DNA from 3 places in the Nocardioides nitrophenolicus genome. Region 2 is predicted to be linked to each of the others. Evidence: predicted binding sites of a transcription regulator. Region 2 holds the regulator's gene; each other region holds the start of a gene.
The links. Region 2 encodes LexA, which represses DNA repair genes until DNA is damaged. Its sites were predicted from a motif close to TCGAACANNTGTTCGA; they were not measured.
Positions count from the first base shown of each region.

Region 1: a site for LexA is predicted at 1,231-1,246, ahead of JOD66_RS17990 (HNH endonuclease signature motif containing protein). Genes of this name have one in related genera too.
Region 3: a site for LexA is predicted at 927-942, ahead of JOD66_RS05115 (DUF222 domain-containing protein). Genes of this name have one in related genera too.

Region 1 covers NZ_JAFBBY010000001.1:3,690,256-3,692,517, reverse strand. The annotation lists gene JOD66_RS17990 (HNH endonuclease signature motif containing protein) at 1-1,054, opposite strand, end outside; gene JOD66_RS17985 (thiolase domain-containing protein) at 1,291-2,262, opposite strand, start outside.
Region 2 covers NZ_JAFBBY010000001.1:1,309,911-1,312,172, reverse strand. The annotation lists gene JOD66_RS06445 (MXAN_6640 family putative metalloprotease) at 1-990, opposite strand, end outside; gene lexA (transcriptional repressor LexA) at 1,058-1,807, opposite strand; gene JOD66_RS06435 (LysM peptidoglycan-binding domain-containing protein) at 2,091-2,262, shown strand, end outside.
Region 3 covers NZ_JAFBBY010000001.1:1,049,600-1,051,861, reverse strand. The annotation lists gene JOD66_RS05120 (APC family permease) at 1-706, shown strand, start outside; gene JOD66_RS05115 (DUF222 domain-containing protein) at 956-1,729, shown strand; gene JOD66_RS28930 (HNH endonuclease signature motif containing protein) at 1,687-2,262, shown strand, end outside.

The DNA of each region.
Region 1 (2,262 bases), 2.4 Mb from region 2:
CCCGCCGCTGCGCCCGCGAGAACAACCGCCGACGCCGCCCCAGGTCGAGCACCTCACCCCGACCACCCAACACCACCGGCACGATCCCCGCCCCACACGCCAACCGCCGCGCCTGCGCCGCCGAGATCGACTCCACCCCATCACCGCCGATCACCTCAGCGGACCCGAGCTCGGCCCACAGCGCGGCCAGGTCGATGGTGACCAGCACCGTCGTCGCGTCCCCACCATGCTCGGGCAACCGCGCCGGATCGAGCCGCTCCAACAACGCCGCGAACGCATCCGCGTAGGCACGATGCCGCGGCAGCCGCTCAACACCGCGCCCAACACCAGGGCCGTCACCAGGGTCTTCACGGCCGGTCCGGCGCGGTGAGGTGAACGCCTGCAGGTAGTGCTCCAGCCGCTGGGTCACCGGCGTGGGCAACACTCCCGCGACCCGGGTCCGGCCATCACCCAGATCATGGAACCGCAACGACGCCGTCTCCCGCGCCCGACGCTCCTCATCCTCCAACCGGCGCCCCTCCTCGGCCTCCACCACCTCCGGCGCCACCACCTCCAGGATCCGGCGCCCCAGCCGCTTCAGCTCCCGCGGCGGATGATGCGCGGCATAGCCCACCAACGTCGCCTCCGCCCGCGTAGCCAGCTCCGGACCCAGACCCGCCGGCAGCTCCTCGACCGCCCGGGCGATCACCCGCGCCTGCGCCGCCGACACCGTCCCCTCACGCATCCCGGCCGCCACCACCGCACGCTGCTCCAGCGCCCGAGCGAGATGGACCTCGGCACGCGCGGCCCGCGGATCCGTCCGCGTGGCATGAGCCCACCACGCCGCCACATCCCGAGCACCGCGCTCGACCGCCACATCACCAGCGACCGCCAGCACCCGCGCCTCGAGCTCGGCCAACTGCGCCCGCGCCCCGGCCAGATCGACCAGCACCCGCTCCTTCTCCGCCACCGACAGATACGCCGGCTGCGCGTCAGCGACCTCCGCCAACGCCTCCCGAACCCGGGCAGCGCACACCACCAACGGATGGGACGGGGCAAGAACAGCAGTGGACATCAACACTCCCGAGCAGGCGCGACAACACGGTCTCGCCCTGCACGGAGGAACCCCTCGGGCTCAGCGGTCGTGACGCACCACACAGGTGCGCGCCCTGTCCGGCAACGCTCGGCCTCAGGTCCCCGGAACCACTCGAAGCATCCCGCCGTACGGCCTGACGCCACCCTACCACAGACTCGAACACCTGTTCTAGTCCACGACGAACGGGCATCGCAGATCACGCGAGGTCGAAGCCCTCATCGAGCCGCCAGCACCGTCACGTGGTTCGCGACGGCCAGCCCGCCCATGTTGTGCACCGCGCCGAGCCGGGCGCCGTCGATCTGCACGCCGGGGAAGGTCCCGGTGAGCTGCATGGCGACCGACACGTGCTGCGAGACCCCGGTCGCCCCGACCGGGTGGCCCTTGGACTTGAGGCCGCCCGAGGGGTTCACGGGCAGCACTCCCCCTGGCAGCACCAGGCCGTCGGCCAGGGCGCGGTGCCCGGAGCCGCGCGGGGCCAGGCCGAGCACCTCGTACATCTGCAGCTCCGCGATCGTGAAGCAGTCGTGCAGCTCCACCAGGTCGAGGTCCGTCGTGGCGACGCCGGCGTCGCCGAGCGCGCGATGCCAGGCGAGCTCGGTCGCGGCGAACGCGAGCGGGTCGCGCCGCGCCCGCGGCAGGTGGTCGCTCGCGAACGCCCAGCCCGCGACCCGGACCGCGTCGTGCCGCGTCGACGTGGGCTCGAGGCCGAGCACGAGGGCGGCGGCGCCGTCCGACACCGGCGAGCAGTCCGTACGACGCAGCGGCGCGGCCACGACCGGGTTGCGGTCCGAGGTGGTCGAGCAGAACTCCTCACCGAGATCCTTGCGCAGGTGGGCGAACGGGTTGGCCGCACCGAGCCGGTGGCTCTTGGCCGCGATCGCGCCGAGGGTGTCGGCGACCGGCCCGTAGCGGCGCTCGTACTCCAGCGCCACCTCGGCGAACAGCCCGGCGAAGCCGGTGCTCGACTCGCCGCCGGCCAGGTCGTAGTCGGCGCCCAGCAGCGCGGAACCCACCGTGGAAGCCGGGATCCCGGTCATCTTCTCGACGCCGACCACCAGCACCCGCCGGGCCCGACCGGCCAGCAGGTGGGCGAGACCGGTGTGCACCGCGGCGGACCCGGAGGCGCAGGCGTTCTCGGTCCGCAGCGCCGGTACGCCGAACAGCCCGTCGTCGATCTGCAGCGCCAG
Region 2 (2,262 bases):
CGGCGCGAGGCCCTGGCGGTGGTCCATCGGCTGCGCGGGCTGGCCGAGCGGTCCGCCCTTGAGGTACTGGCGGTTGTCGTTGATGTCCGGGTAGACCTCGTCCTCGGCCCAGGTGGCCGTGGCCTCGAGCAGCCAGGTGTCCTCGTTGACGTCGTAGGCGAACTGCACCGCGTGGAAGTACTCGTGGGCCGCGGTCACCTGGAGATTGCCGATCGGGCCGGGGACCGGGCCGAACTCGGCGTAGTCGTTGTCGAGGACGCAGTACGCCGCCGCCGTCACGTGGCCGGCGACCCGCTGGTCGGTCGTGCAGTAGCCGTAGAGGCCGCGCTTGCCGAGGTCGGCGAGGTAGACGTCGAAGACGTTGGCGCCGTTGCCGGTGCCGCCGGCGGCCTGGCCCACGGCCCCGTCGCCGACGGGAGTGCGGTAGCCCGCGGCGACGTAGCGGCTCGCGACGTTCGTCATGACGGACCGGACCTGCTGCGCCCAGGCCTGGGAGGAGGCGTCGGACGAGCTCGCGACGTAGTGGACGCAGATGTTGCCGCCGCACTCGGGGGTCGCCTCGGGCGCGGTGTAGCAGGGGAGCCCGGAGCCGTTGGTGCACTCGATGCCACCCGAGCCCGGCGGCGGCCGGTAGCCGGTGCCGGGGCGGGCGAGCAGCCGGGCGGCGTCGTCCTGCAGACCGGCCGGCAGGTCGTCGCGGGTCAGCGCGAGGTCGCGCAGCGCCATGGTCAGGTCGGCACCGGTCTCGGGGGTGCCCGTCGGCGCCGTCTCCACGATGTCCTGCACCGTCGCGAGCGCCTGCTCGGCGGTCTCCTGGGCGGTGTCGTCGACGTCGACGGGCACGGCGACGCCGGCAGGGGGCGCGGGGACGGTGTCGTCGGCCTGCGCCGCGGCGCCCAGGAAGGGCACGGCGAGCAGGGCCGCGAGCAGAGCGCTGAGCAGGAGGGGGAGGGGCAGCCCGATGAAGGGGAAGTGGCTGCGACGAGGCATCAGGACCGGCCTAGGGTAGGGCGACAGGACATGGCTGACCCTATGTCACCGGCCGGTCGGGCAAACCTCACACCCGCCGGAGCACCGCCGTCACCTTGCCGAGGATGGTCGCGTTCGTGCCGTCGATCGGCTCGAACGCCGGGTTGTGGGGGAGCAGCCAGACCTGACCTGCCTTGCGCTGGAAGGTCTTGACCGTCGCCTCGCCGTCGATCATCGCGGCGACGATCTCGCCGTTCTCGGCCGTGGGCTGCTGGCGGATGACGACGTAGTCGCCGTCGCAGATCGCGGCCTCGATCATCGACTCGCCGCTGACCTCGAGCAGGAACAGCTGGCCGTCGCCGACGAGCTGGCGCGGAAGCGGGAAGACGTCCTCGACCCGCTCCTCGGCGAGGATCGGGCCACCGGCCGCGATCCGGCCGACGACGGGGACGTTGGCGGGCGCCGGCGCGGCGTCGCCGATCCCGGTCTCGTCGTACGTCGTCTCCTCGGCGGCGCCCATCGCTCGGCGCGCCGCCATCACCTCGGGCAGGAACACCTCGAGCGCGCGGGGCCGGTTGGGGTCGCGCTTGAGGTAGCCCTTCTCCTCGAGGGTGCGCAGCTGGTGGGCGACGCTGGAGGTGCTGGTGAGCCCGACCGCCTGGCCGATCTCGCGCATGCTGGGCGGGTAGCCCCGCTTCTCGATGCTGTCCTTGATGTGGGCCAGGACCCGCTGCTGGCGCGGGGTCAGCCCGGTCGCGTCGGCGGGGCCGTCGGGCAGCTCGGTGACGCTGCTGGCCGGCCCGCCGTCCTTGCGCTCAGTGCCCTTGCGCTCAGCCATGGATCGCCCTCCAGATCGGATCGGGTGGTGTGGCCCGGATCGACCGGGCCCGTGTGACGACGCTAACCGAACCCACCCGCCGGTTTCAAACACCTGTTCGAACCGCGTGTCGCGACACGCCGGTCGAACGAACTTTCGAACGGTGCTGGAAATCTTCGAACACCTGATCTAATCTCGTACACATGTTCGATCGAACGCCTGATCGAACACCTTCCGTCGGACCCCCTGGATACAACCTCCCTGGTTGCAGACAGCCCCGTCCCTTCCCCCGGAGGTCATCACCATGAGCACCCTCACCGTCGCACCCCGTGTCACCCAGGTCCGCCGCTCGGCGACCGCCGCCCGCCCCGTCGCCGCTCGCCCCGCTCCGCGGGGCCAGGTCCGGCTGACCCGGCGCGGCCGTGCGGTCGTGTTCCTGCTGGCCCTGGTCGCCGTCACCCTGGCCGCGGTCTGGC
Region 3 (2,262 bases), 260 kb from region 2:
CATCGGCCGCGTCATCCTGGTCTCGCTGGTCGTCACCGCCCTCGTCGAGATCGTCCCGCTCGCCGCCGCCGTCATCGGCGCCCCCAGCATGGAGGCGCTGCTCGGGAGCGACGCCCCGATGAACTACTTCCTCCTCGAGCGCGGTGGCTCGGCGCTCAACACCGCGGTGAGCGTCGGCGTCGCGCTGGCCATCGTGAACGCCGTCATCGCCGTGATCATCCAGATCGCCCGCCTGGTCTACGCCTCGGCCCGCGACCGCTCCTGGCCCGGCCCGGTCGACGACGTGCTCGGCCGGATCCATCCGCGCTTCCGCTCGCCCGTCAACGCCACCCTCCTGGTCGGCGCACTCTCCGCGCTCACCGCCGCCTTCATCCCGCTGACCTGGCTGATCACGGCCACCGGCGCCTCCGTCGCCCTCGTCTACCTCGTCGTCGGCGCCTGCGCCCTGCGGCTGCGGCGCGCCGGCCGCGCGATGTCGCGTGGCTACCGGATGCCGCTGTGGCCGCTCCCTCCGGTGCTGCTCGTCGCCGGGATGCTGTACGTCTGCGCCGAGGTCGGGCGGGACGCGCCCTCGCAGCTGGTCATCGGCCTGGTCACGGTCGGGATCGGGGTGGCGTACTACTTCGGGTTCATCCACCCGCGACGTGGCGACCGGTGGACGCTGCCGGACCCGGTGGTGGAGGCTGAGGGCGAGGGGGCTTCCTGACGAGCATGCGATGGCTGGGCGCCCGGACTGTTCGTTCGCAGGCTATCGGTCGTCACTGATCACGGCGACTCCACGTCGTCGAAGCGCACCTCGACCTCGTGGTGATCGGCCGGGTCGTTGTCGGCAATCAACACGAATTGACCTCTATCGCAGGAGTGGACGGCAGCGTGGCCCGCGGCGTCTAGCTGAAGCAAGCGAAGAACCCGCCGCACGACTTGACTCGAACATATGTTCGAGTAGGATGAGCGCATGACTTCTCTCGGGGCGCTCGACACGGCAACCGCCGTGGCGCAGCGTGCCGCGGATCTGGCCGGTGCCGACTGGGAGGTCCTCGACGGCCCCGAGACGGTGGCTGGCGTGGAGGCGATCGCCGCGTCCCGGTCGTTCCTCGACGCCGCCCTGTTGCGTGGGGTCGCTCGACTCGAAGCCACGGATGCGGTGCAAGACCTGGGTTGGGCCTCGGTCAAGGACTACCTGACCCATGTCACGGGCGGGCACAAGGGGGCCGGGGGTGGGCTGGTCCGCGCGGTCGAGCAGCTGCGCGACCTGCCCGAGGTCCAGGCCGCCCTCGAGACCGGGCGGGTCACCCTGCCCCAGGCGCGGGCGATCGCCTCGAAGGTGCACACGTTGCCCCGGGTGTCGGAGTTCCGGACCGCGGTGGCCGGGGCGATGCTCGGGCTGGTCGACACCCGTGGTCATGACGCCACTGATCTGCAGAACGCTTTCGGTGACGTGGTCCGTGAGCTCGACCCGGACGCAGCACTGGTGAACGCGGACAAGGAGAAGGCCAAGGCCGAGCGCGGTGCCCACAACGCCCGGCACCTCTCCTTCGCCGAGGACGGCCACGGCGGCGTCCGCCTCAAGGGCTACGGCACCCTCGAGGACGCCGAGAGGATCAAGGCCACCCTCCACCCCTCTCCGCCCCGGCCACCACCGAACCCGGCGCCTGTGGCGGCGTCACCCGTCGACCCGGCCAGCCCATGTTCGACGACGACGGGGTCGCGACCGGTGCCGCCTGTCTGACGCCGGGTTGCAGTCACGACGGGCGTGACCCCCGCGATGCGGGTGCCCGACTGTGGGACGCCCTCGTCGACGCGTGTGACCGGCTCACCGCGACCGACGAGCTGCCCCGTGACCACGGCACCAAGCCACGCGTGGTCGTGCTGATCGACCAGGAATCGCTCAAGCAGAAGGTCATCGACGCCGGCCTGGCCCGCAACGGGCACACCCCGACCGGCGCCCGGTTCTCCGCGACCGCCGTGCGCCGGATGGCCTGTGATGCCGAGATCATCCCCGGCGTCCTGGGGGCCCAGGGCCAGGTCCTCGATGTGGGCCGTGCCCAACGACTCGTCACCGCCGCGATCTGGATCGCCCTGGTCATCCGCGACCGGCACTGCGCGTTCCCCGGCTGCACCCGCATGCCCCTGGCCTGCGATGCCCACCACGTCGTCCACTGGGCCGACGGCGGCGCGACCAGCCTCGACAACCTCGTCATGCTGTGTCGCCACCACCACGTCCTGATCCACCAGACCCCCTGGGTCGTCCACATCGACCAC